DNA from 2 places in the Pseudoxanthomonas sp. OG2 genome. Region 1 is predicted to be linked to the other one. Evidence: riboswitches for the same ligand, from Rfam matches in the RefSeq annotation. Region 1 holds a riboswitch; the other holds the start of a gene.
The links. Region 1 has a riboswitch for glycine ahead of gcvP (aminomethyl-transferring glycine dehydrogenase). Riboswitches for the same ligand answer to the same signal wherever they lie in the genome.
Positions count from the first base shown of each region.

Region 2: it holds a riboswitch for glycine, as region 1 does, so the genes downstream of both, FHW78_RS19395 (trimeric intracellular cation channel family protein) here and gcvP (aminomethyl-transferring glycine dehydrogenase) in region 1, are expected to answer to the same signal.

Region 1 covers NZ_JACHYM010000001.1:928,121-933,782, reverse strand. The annotation lists gene gcvP (aminomethyl-transferring glycine dehydrogenase) at 214-3,144, opposite strand; glycine riboswitch at 3,185-3,298, opposite strand; gene FHW78_RS04370 (VOC family protein) at 3,465-3,920, shown strand; gene FHW78_RS04365 (multidrug effflux MFS transporter) at 3,917-5,173, shown strand; gene FHW78_RS04360 (hypothetical protein) at 5,194-5,622, shown strand.
Region 2 covers NZ_JACHYM010000003.1:623-6,284, reverse strand. The annotation lists gene FHW78_RS19410 (hypothetical protein) at 1-851, opposite strand, end outside; gene FHW78_RS19405 (acetyl-CoA hydrolase/transferase family protein) at 980-2,494, shown strand; gene FHW78_RS19400 (N-acetyltransferase) at 3,102-3,620, opposite strand; glycine riboswitch at 3,679-3,771, shown strand; glycine riboswitch at 3,782-3,873, shown strand; gene FHW78_RS19395 (trimeric intracellular cation channel family protein) at 3,985-4,602, shown strand; gene FHW78_RS19390 (3-deoxy-7-phosphoheptulonate synthase) at 4,738-5,662, opposite strand, start outside.

The DNA.
Region 1 (5,662 bases):
AAAGGGGGCGGGCGCCCGCGAAGCGGGTGACGGGGGATTGACCAGCCATTCGGCTGTTGAGAAGCGCTTGCTTTTGGCGCGGTCGGGAAGAGGAAGCATACGAACTTGCCCCCATCCGCCCTTCGGGCACCTTCCCCCGCGGGCGGGGGAAGGGGGCGTCGCAGCGTGCGAGTACTCCCCAAAAAAAAGCCCCGCATCGCGGGGCTTTTTTTCTTACATCACGTTCGGCTCGCTGAAGGCTTCCGGTTCGCCGGCGAAGGCTTCCACCGGGATGCAGCTGCAGAACACGTTCTTGTCGCCGTGCACGTTGTCCACGCGTGCGACCGGCGGCCAGTACTTCTGCAGCTTCAGGCTGGGCAGCGGGAACGCGGCCAGTTCACGCGGGTAGGCGTGGGTCCATTCGCTGGCGCTGACCTGGGTGGCGGTGTGCGGGGCGTGCTTGAGCGGGTTGTCCTCGCGATCCAGGCGGCCGTCCTCGACCGCGCGGATTTCCTCGCGGATCTGGATCATCGCGTCGATGAAGCGATCCAGTTCGTGCTGCGATTCGCTCTCGGTCGGCTCGACCATCAGCGTGCCGGCCACCGGGAAGCTCAGGGTGGGGGCATGGAAGCCGAAGTCGATCAGGCGCTTGGCCACGTCCTCGGCGCTGATGCCGGTGGCGTCCTTGAGCGGGCGCAGATCCAGGATGCACTCGTGCGCGACCAGGCCGTTGCGGCCGGTGTACAGGGTCTCGTAGTGCGGGGCCAGGCGCTTGGCGACATAGTTGGCGTTGAGCAGCGCCACCTGGGTGGCCTTGCGCAGGCCGGCCGAGCCCATCAGGGTGATGTACATCCAGCTGATCGGCAGGATGCTGGCGCTGCCGAAGCTGGCGGCCGACACCATGCCCACGTCGCCCTCACCGCCCAGCGTGCGCGGCAGGAACGGCGCCAGGTGCGACTTGACCGCGCACGGGCCCACGCCCGGGCCACCGCCGCCGTGCGGAATGCAGAAGGTCTTGTGCAGGTTGAGGTGGGAGACATCCGAACCCCACTTGCCCGGCTTGGCCACGCCGACCAGCGCGTTCATGTTGGCGCCGTCGGTGTACACCTGGCCGCCGTGCTGGTGGATGATGTTGCAGATCTCCACCACGTCCTCTTCGAACACGCCGTGGGTGGAGGGGTAGGTCATCATGATCGCGGCCAGGCGATCGCTGTACTTCTCGGCGGCGCGGCGGATGTCCTCGACATCGACGTTGCCGTTGCTGTCGCACTTGGTGACCACCACCTGCATGCCGCACATCTGCGCGCTGGCCGGGTTGGTGCCGTGCGCGGATTCGGGAATCAGGCAGATGTCGCGCTTGGCCTCGCCGCGCGAGCGGTGGTAGGCGCGGATGGCCAGCAGGCCGGCGTATTCGCCCTGCGCGCCGGAGTTGGGCTGCAGGCTGACGGAGTCATAGCCGGTGCATTCGACCAGCATGGCTTCCAGGCCGTCGATCAGTTCCTTGTAGCCCTGCGCCTGATCGGCCGGGGCCAGCGGATGCAGGTTGCCGAACTCCGGCCAGGTCACCGGGATCATCTCGGCGGTGGCGTTGAGCTTCATGGTGCAGCTGCCCAGCGGGATCATGGTGCGATCCATCGCCAGATCCTTGTCGGCCAGCGCACGCATGTAGCGCAGCAGTTCGTGCTCGCTGTGGTGGGTGTTGAACACCGGGTGGGTCAGGAACGGGCTGGTGCGGCGCAGGCTTTCCGGGATCAGCGACGGCGCGCTGGCGTCCAGCGCGTCGATGCCCGGCAGGGTGGCGCCCGGGTTGGCGAACACGCCCCACAGCGCTTCGACGTCGGCGCGGGTGGTGGTTTCGTCCAGCGAGATGCACAGCGTGCCGTTGCCGCGCACGCGCAGGTTGATGCGGGCCTGCCTGGCGCGGGCCAGGATCGCCTCGGCGGCGTCGCCGGCGTCGATGCACAGGGTGTCGAACGCGCTGGCGTGCACCGTGGCGTGGCCGAGCGCGCGCAGGCCTTCGGCCAGGATGGCGGTCAGGCGGGCGACGCGGCGGGCGATGCGGGTCAGGCCTTCCGGACCGTGGTAGACCGCGTACATCGAGGCCATCACCGCCAGCAGCACCTGCGCGGTGCAGATGTTGGAGGTGGCCTTCTCGCGACGGATGTGCTGCTCGCGGGTCTGCAGGGTCAGGCGGTAGGCGGGATTGCCGTCGGCATCCACCGACACGCCAATCAGGCGGCCCGGCATGGAGCGCTTGTAGGCGTCGCGGCAGGCCATGAAGGCCGCGTGCGGGCCGCCGAAGCCGAACGGCACGCCGAAGCGCTGGGTGTTGCCGACCACGATGTCGGCGCCCATTTCGCCCGGGGTCTTGAGCAGGGTCAGTGCCAGCAGGTCGGTGGCCATCACGAACAGCGCTTGGTGGCCGTGGATGATCTCCGCGTCGCGGCCCCATTCCTCCAGCCAGCCGCTGGACGCGGGGTACTGCACCAGCACGCCGAAGTAATCGCCGGCGGCGAGCTTTTCATGGAACGCTTCGGTCGAACGGACGATGTCCACGGTCAGGCCCAGCGGCTCGGCGCGGGTCTGCAGGACTTCAATCGTCTGCGGATGGGTGTCGCCGGCGACCAGGAACACGTTGGACTTCGACTTGGCCGAACGCTTGGCCAGGGTCATCGCCTCGGCGGCGGCGGTGGCTTCGTCCAGCAGCGAGGCGCTGGCGATTTCCATGCCGGTCAGGTCGGTGATCATGGTCTGGAAGTTGATCAGCGCTTCCATGCGGCCCTGCGAGATTTCCGCCTGGTACGGGGTGTAGGCGGTGTACCAGGCCGGGTTCTCCAGGATGTTGCGCAGGATCACCTTCGGGGTGTGGGTGCCGTAGTACCCCTGGCCGATGAAACTCTTGAACACCTGGTTCCGGTCGGCGACGGCGCGGATCTTGGCCAGCGCCTCTTCCTCGGTCATCGCTTCGGGCAGGGCCAGCGGGGCGGCGGACTTGATGTTGGCCGGCACGATGGCATCGGTCATCGCCTCCAGCGAGTCGTGGCCGACCACGCGCAGCATGTGCGCGATTTCGGCGTCGTTGGGACCGATGTGGCGGGCGATGAAAGCGTCGTGGTGCTCGAGATCGCGAAGCGAGGACGGAGTCTGGGACATGGGCAGGGGCATCCGGAAAAGGCATGAAGCCGGGCGTGCGAAGTGCGCACGTGGGTGCCCCTCTGTCCTTTTGCCTGAGAGTTTGGAAGCGCCGCGGACGAGGTCGCGGTGGTGCTTCGTGCCCCTTCGGCGCCGGCGCGTGGCCGATCTCTCCAGAGTGTTTGCAGCGGGGGTGGTATCGGGCCTGAGCGATTACGGGCGTTTGCGCCTTCGGCAGCGGGTTTCCCCGCTTCTCCCACCTGGTCTTGCGGCGCGGATTATAGCCTGCGGCCGCCCGCATCGTCCCGGTTGGCCTTACCATGTCCGGCCCCCCGCGCCGGCCATCCCTGTTCATGAATGCGCCCCCTTTCCGACTCCTGCGCCTGGACCACATCGTCCTGCGCGTCCGCGACCTGGCGGCCATGCGCGCCTTCTATTGCGGGGTGCTGGGCTGCACGGTGGAGCGGGACCGGCCGGAGCTGGGCCTGTTGCAACTGCGGGCCGGCGAGTCGCTGATCGACCTGGTGCCGGTGGACGGCAAGCTGGGCCGGCTGGGCGGGGCCGCGCCGGGACCCGAAGGCCACAACGTCGACCACCTGTGCCTGCGGGTGGAACCCTTCGACCGCGAGGCGCTGGCGGCGTACCTGGAAGCGGCCGGGGCGACCCTGGCCGAATTCGGTGAGCGCTACGGCGCCGACGGCATGGGACCGTCCCAGTACCTGCGGGACCCGGAAGGCAACACGGTCGAGTTGAAGGGCCCGCCGACTTCGCCGCCGGTGGACCCTTCGGTGGCCGGGAGCGCGCCATGACCGGCGTTCGCAAGCTGCCGTCCAACCGCCGCCTGGCCCTGCTGCTGGGCGGGCTGGCGATGTTCGGCCCGTTCTCGATCGACACCATCTTCCCCGCGTTCAACGCGATGGGCGCGCAGCTGGGCGCGGACAAGCTGGCGATGCAGCAGGTCATCAGCGTCTACCTGCTGACCTACGCGCTGATGAGCCTGGTGCACGGCCCGCTGTCGGATGCGTTCGGCCGGCGCAAGGTGATCCTGGGCGGGCTGTTCCTGTTCCTGCTGGCGTCGATTGGCTGCGCGCTGTCGCGCGACATGACCACGCTGCTGCTGTTCCGCGCGCTGCAGGGTTTCTCGGCCGGCGTGGGTTTCATCGTCGGCCGCGCGGTGATCCGCGACGTGCTGCATGGCGACGACGCGCAGCGGCTGATGAGCCAGGTGTCGATGATCTTCGGCATCGCCCCGGCGATCGCGCCGATCATCGGCGGCTGGATCCTGGGCTGGAGCGCGTGGCCGGTGATCTTCTGGTTCCTGGCCGGCTTCTCGCTGCTGCTGTTGCTGACCGTCGGCCTGTGGCTGCCGGAAACCCATCCGCCGGAAGTGCGGGTGAAGGTTTCGCCCAAGCACCTGTTGCGTGACTACTTCGCCATCGCCTTGAACCCGCGCTTCCAGCGGCTGGCGCTGGCCGGCTCGCTAAGCTTCGGCGGCATCTTCCTGTACATCGCCTCGGCGCCGATTTTCGTGATGGACCGGCTGGGCTTGAACGAGCAGCAGTTTGCCTGGTTGTTCCTGCCGACCATCGGCGGCATGACCCTGGGCGCGTTCGTCTCCGGGCGCGCCGCAGGCCGCATCAGCGGCACCCAGCTGACCCGCATCGGTTTCGCCTGCATGGGCGTGTCGACGCTCGCCAACCTTGCCTACAACGCGTGGGTGGGCGATGCCATCACCATCCCGTGGGCGGTGCTGCCGATGTGCCTGTCGGCGTTCGGCGTGGCGCTGATCTTCCCGATCCTCACCCTGGCCATCCTCGACATGTATCCACGCCAGCGCGGCGCGGCATCGTCGCTGCAGGCCTTCAGCAACCTGTTCATCAACACGATCATCGCCGGCGTGGTTTCGGCGCTGTTGAGCCGGCACGGCCTGTGGCTGGCGCTGGGCGCGGGCGTGCTGACGCTGGCCGGCTGGGCGATGTGGCGCTGGGAGGCGCAGGTGAGCCGGCGCGCCGAAGCCTGTCCGAAAGAACCCGCCGCGCTTGAACCCACCGATCAGATCTGAGCTTCGACAAGGAATCCCCGATGTCTACCCATTCAAAGGCCCGCCGCGACGCCAAGAAGCGCAGGGCGATCAAGGCACGCAACCTGGCCCGCGCCAACGCCCCGGCGATCGAACCGCACGCCGAGCTGCGCAATCCGCAGGGCGACCTGCTGGCCGGCATCGTGCGCCAGGCCGGCGTGTGGGTGCTGGGCATGGACGGCCGCATCGCTGGCAGTTCCGACAGTGCCGCCGAGGTGCTGGCGATGATCAAGCGCGCCGCCGCCCTGCACGAAGCCAACGGCCAGCCGGTGCGGCTGGTCTACTCGGATGAGCTGCGCGACACCGCCGTCATTGAAGCCGCCGCCCAGGGCATGAGCCTGGAAGATTTCGAAAAGAAGCTGGAAGCCGAGATGAGTGCCGGCGCCGAAGACGTCGATTCCGAACCGGACGCCGCCCCCACCCAGCATTGAATGGTTTCTTGTAGGAGCGACGTAAGTCGCGACCGGGACG
Region 2 (5,662 bases), on a different contig from region 1:
CATTGCAGGCGGCTGCCCGGCGCGAGCGCGCCCCTGGAGAAACCGAGCTCGATATTGGCCTGGCCGCGCCCGGGCACGAGCGCGAGGGTGACGCCGCCCGGCACCGGAGTGACGTCGATGGCGCTGGTGATGCCGCGCAGCTTCAGCCGCGCGTCGGTCTTGAGCAACTTGCGCAGGCCCGGCGCCTCCTCGCGGCGGTGCCTGGCGATCGCGAAGGTGGCGTCCAGTTCCGCCTCGCGCAGCACCTCCTCGCCATCACGGGCCAGGCGCGCCTTGCGGAACGCCGCGCGCGAGGGCAGCAATTCCATTGGCCCGCCGCGAAGTTGCTTGACGAAACCGACCTGTGCGCTGCCTTCACCGTCCAGGCGCAGGCCGTCGAACTCGCCGCGGGTCAGGCTGTCACTGGCGATGCGATCGAAGCGCAACACCCAGCCGCCATCGCGCGGCGGCGGCACCGGCAGTTCCCGTTCGGCGCGATGGACGCCGCCGCTCACGCCGTCGGCCTGTACCCACGGCACGTGCAGTTCCCGCCGTAGCAGCGGCCACAACGCAATCTCGCCCTGCACCGCGCTGGCCTGCGCCTGCCAGGCGATGCGCCGCACCTGGCCCTGCAGTTTCACCTCGCGCAGGCTGACCCGTCCGGGCCACCAGCTGTGGCCGCCGGCCCAATGCATCTGGAATTTCTCCGGCTTGCGGTTGAGCGTGCTCTCGCCCAAAGCGGTGTTGATCCACAGATTGGCCGCGGCCAGGTACAGCGCGTACAGCGCCAGCAGGGCCAAGGCCGCGCGCAGCAGCCAGCGGCGTGTGCTGCTCCAGCGGGGGGCGAGCCCGGAAATCGACGTCCTGTTCATGCGCACAGCATGCCCGAACCACGGGACACGAAACATCGCATGCGGTGTATTCCCCGATCGTCTTGGCCCCCGGGCCGGGCCCGCGGGCGATAATGCGCGCTTTCCGCTTTCTGGTTCCGCTCCCCCGCATGTCCAGCGACCGTATCCGCCATCCGCGCCTGCGCGCGCTCGCCGTTTCCGCCGAAGAAGCCGCCGCGCACATCCAGCCCGGCGAGACCGTGGCCATGAGCGGATTCACCGGCTCGGGCTATCCGAAGGAAGTGCCGCTGGCACTGGCGGCGCGGATCGACCGTTGCCACGCGCAGGGCCAGGGCTTCCAGATCCGCCTGCTCACCGGCGCGTCCACCGCGCCGGAACTGGACGGCGCGCTGGCCAAGGTCGACGGCATCGCCCTGCGTTTGCCGTTCCAGAGCGATCCGGACACCCGCCAGCGCATCAACGCCGGCACCCTGGAATACCTCGACACCCATCTGAGCCACGTCGCCCAGCACACCTGGTTCGGCTTCTACGGCGAGGTCGATACCGCGGTGGTGGAAGTGTCGGCCATCCGTGAGGACGGTGCGCTGGTGCCGTCCACCTCGGTGGGCAACAACAAGACCTGGCTGGATCTGGCGCGCAAGGTGATCGTCGAGGTCAACGACTGGCAGCCCGAAGGCCTGGACGGCATGCACGACATCTACTACGGCACCGCGCTGCCGCCGCACCGCAACCCGATTCCGCTGATCCATCCGGACGATCGCATCGGCGACACCGCGCTGCGCTGCGACCCGGACAAGATTGTCGCGGTGGTGCGCACCCACGGCCCGGATCGCAACAGCCCGTTCAATCCGGCCGATGCGACCAGCGAACGGATCGCCGCGCACCTGATCGAATTCCTGCAGCACGAAGTGAAAAAGGGCCGGCTGCCGCCCAACCTGCTGCCACTGCAATCGGGCGTGGGCAACATCCCCAACGCGGTGCTGGCCGGCCTGAGCGCCAGCGGCTTCCGCGACCTGACCGCGTTCACCGAGGTCATCCAGGACGGCATGCTGGACATGCTGCGCGATGGCGTGCTGCGCAGCGCCTCGTGCACCGGCTTCGCGCTGAGCCCGGAAGCCAACGAGGTGTTCAAGCAGAACATCGGTTTCTACCGCGAGCGCATCGTCATGCGCACGCAGGAAATCTCCAACCATCCGGAACTGGTGCGCCGGCTCGGCTGCATCTGCATGAACGGGATGGTGGAAGCGGACCTGTACGGCAACGTCAATTCGACCCACATCATGGGCTCGCGCATCCAGAACGGCATCGGTGGCTCCGGCGACTTCGCCCGCAACGGCTACCTTTCGATCTTCCTCAGCCCCAGCACCGCCAAGGGCGGCAGCATCTCCTCGCTGGTGCCGATGGTCAGCCACGTGGACCACACCGAACACGACGTCTCGATCATCGTCACCGAACAGGGGCTTGCGGATCTGCGCGGCCTCTCGCCCAAGCAACGCGCGCGCGTGCTGATTGCGCAGTGCGCGCATCCGGACTACCGCGACGCGCTGACCGACTATTTCGAACGCGCCCTGCATGCCAGCTATGGCCGCCACACCCCGCATCTGTTGCCCGAGGCACTGTCGTGGCACCAGCGGTGGCTGGACACGGGCAGCATGAAGACCTGAAAGAGCAAGCGCTTTTCAACAGCCGCATGGCTGATCAATCCCCCTCGGTCCCCCTTCTCCGAAGGGGGAGGTAAAAGCAGAAGTCGCAGCATCGATAGCCCCCTTTTTCAAAGGGGGCGGGCACCTGCGCAGCAGGTGACGGGGGATTTGCTTTTGGCGCCAAAAGCAAATCCCCCTCAGTCCCCCTTCTTCGAAGGGGGAGGCATAAGCAAAGGCGCCACATCGATAGCCCTCTTTGCAAAAGGGGGCGGGCACCTGCACAGCAGGTGACGGGAGATTTGCTTTTGGCGCCAAGAACAAATCCCCCTCAATCCCCCTTCTCCGAAGGGGGAGGCAAAAGCAGAAGTCGCAGCATCGATAGCCCCCTTTAACAAAGGGGGCGGGCGGCCGCGTAGCGGGCGACGGGGGATTTGCTGTTGTCGCCAAGAACAAATCCCCCTCAGTCCCCCTTCTTCGAAGGGGGAGGCATAAGCAAGGCGCAACATCGATAGCCCCCTTTGCAAAAGGGGGCGGGCACCTGCGCAGCAGGTGACGGGGGATTTGCTTTTGGCGCCAAGAACAAATCCCCCTCAATCCCCCTTCTCCGAAGGGAGAGGCAAAGCCAATGTCAGTCCCGCGCGGTTTCCGTCGCCTCGAACGCCACGCTGTACGCCACCGGCCCCTGCGGCCGGCTGCCATCCAGGGTCAACGCCATGAAGTATTCGGCCGGTGCGCCCTCGTAACGCAGCTCGGCCTCGTTCGCGAAACCGAAACGCGCGTAATACCCGGGATCGCCCAGCACCACGCAGCCGCCCGCGCCGGTTTGGCGCAACCGGGCCAGGCCGGCTTCGATCAGCGCGGCGCCGATGCCGGCGCCCTGGCAGTCCGGCGCCACCGCCACCGGCCCCAGCCCATACCAGCCGGCCGCGCCATCGCCGATGGCCACCGGTGAAAACGCCGCATGCCCGATCACCCGCCCATCCTGTTCCGCCAGCAGCGACAGGGTCAGCTCGTCGCGCGCGCGCAGCGCGTCGACGATCGCCGCCTCGGTGCCGCTGCTGTGTTCGGCGCCGGCGAAGGCTTCCGTGATCAGGGCGCGGATGGCGGTCAGGTCGGCGGGGGTTTCGGAGCGCAGCGCGTAGGCGATCATGGGGACAGGCAGGCCAGTGGAGCCGGTATTTTCACATCGGTCTCTGCTAAAGTGCGCGCCAGATGCAGGAGAGCGGAGCCGCACGGCTCCCGCCGAAGGCGCAGGCTCCCATAATCGCTCAGGCCCGGTTGCTGGACGCAACCATCCACTGCATCCACCCACGCCGATCTGGAGAGAGGTCTTCGATGACCCGCCGAAGGGGCAAGCGGCCCACGCCGCCGAACTCTCAGGCAAAAGGACAGCGGGAGCGGCACCGGATTCCGGTCATGAATTGAGTGTTCCGTCCCACGCGCCCTCCGCGCGTGGACCGCGTGCGCGCAATTCCCGCCGGTTCCGGCCACCTCCCGCCGGAACCTTCCCCATGCTACTGTCCCTGATCTACCTCGTCGCCATCACCGCCGAAGCCATGACCGGCGCGCTATCCGCCGGCCGTCGGCGGATGGACCTGTTCGGTGTCGTCATCATCGCCTCGGTCACCGCGCTCGGCGGCGGCTCGTTGCGCGACATCGTGCTCGGCCACTACCCGCTGGGCTGGGTGAAGCATCCGGAATACCTGGGCTACACGATTGGCGCGGCCATCGTCGCCACCTTCGTCGCCCGCTGGATGCATCATCTTCGCCAGGCGTTCCTGTGGCTGGATGCGCTGGGCCTGGTCGCCTTCACCCTGATCGGCTGCGCGATCGCGCGCGAGGCCGGGCACGCGCCGGCCATCGTGGTGATCGCCGGCATGCTCACCGGCACCTTCGGCGGCGTGCTGCGCGATGTGCTGTGCAACGAGATTCCGCTGGTATTCCAGAAGGAACTGTATGCCAGCGTCTCGCTGCTGACCGGCGCGGCGTATCTGCTCCTGCTGCACGCGGGCGTGAATGAGTCCACCGCCACCCTGGGCTGCCTGGGCGGTGGCTTCCTGCTGCGGCTGCTGGCGATCCGCTACAACTGGGACGTGCCGAAGTTCGTCTATCGCGGCGAAACGCACTGATCGCATCGGGCGATGCGGGCATCCCGCGATGGCGCTCCGCGCAGGAGCGGCCCCGGGATTGCGCCGACGATCCGGAGAGAGGGGAACGGATCGCCGTCGCGCCCGGGCCGCTCCTGCGGCCCTCCACGATGCGGACTAGGCCGCCTGCGACACGTTGCGCTCGCGGCGGCGGCGCACGGCGGTGGCCAGGCGTTCCAGCACGGCCACCGACGCGTCCCAGCCGATGCAGCCGTCGGTGATGCTCTGTCCGTAGGCCAGCGGCTGGCCCGGCACCAGATCCTGGCGGCCGGCGACCAGGTGGCTTTCGATCATCGCGCCGATGATGCGGGTCTCGCCGGCCTCGATCTGCGCGGCGATGTCCTCGATCACGCGCGGCTGGTTTTCCGGATCCTTCAGGCTGTTGGCGTGGCTGGCGTCGATCATCAGGCGCGGTGCCAGGCCCGCCTTCGCCAATACCTGGCTGGCCGCCTCCACGCTGTCGGCGTCGTAGTTCGGCGCCTTGCCGCCGCGCAGGATCACGTGGCAATCCGGGTTGCCGGTGGTGGCGGCGATGGCCGAGCGGCCTTCCTTGGTGACGGCCAGGAAATGATGCGGATGCGAAGCCGCGTTGACCGCGTCGGCGGCGATCTTCACGTTGCCGTCGGTGCCGTTCTTGAAGCCGACCGGACACGACAGGCCCGAGGCGAGTTCACGGTGGATCTGGCTCTCGGTGGTGCGCGCGCCGATGGCGCCCCAGGCGACCAGATCGGCGATGTACTGCGGCGAGGTGGTGTCCAGGTATTCGCAACCGGCCGGCAGGCCCAGGCGGTTGATGTTGCGGAGCAGGCCGCGTGCCAGCCGCAAGCCCTCGTTGATGCGGAAGCTGCCGTCCAGGCCAGGGTCATTGATCAGGCCCTTCCAGCCGACCGTGGTGCGCGGTTTCTCGAAATACACGCGCATGACGATTTCCAGCTCTCCGCCCAGCGCATCGCGCAGCGGGCGCAGGCGCTGCGCGTATTCCATCGCGGCGATCGGGTCGTGGATGGAACATGGGCCGATCACCACCGCCAGGCGATCGTCG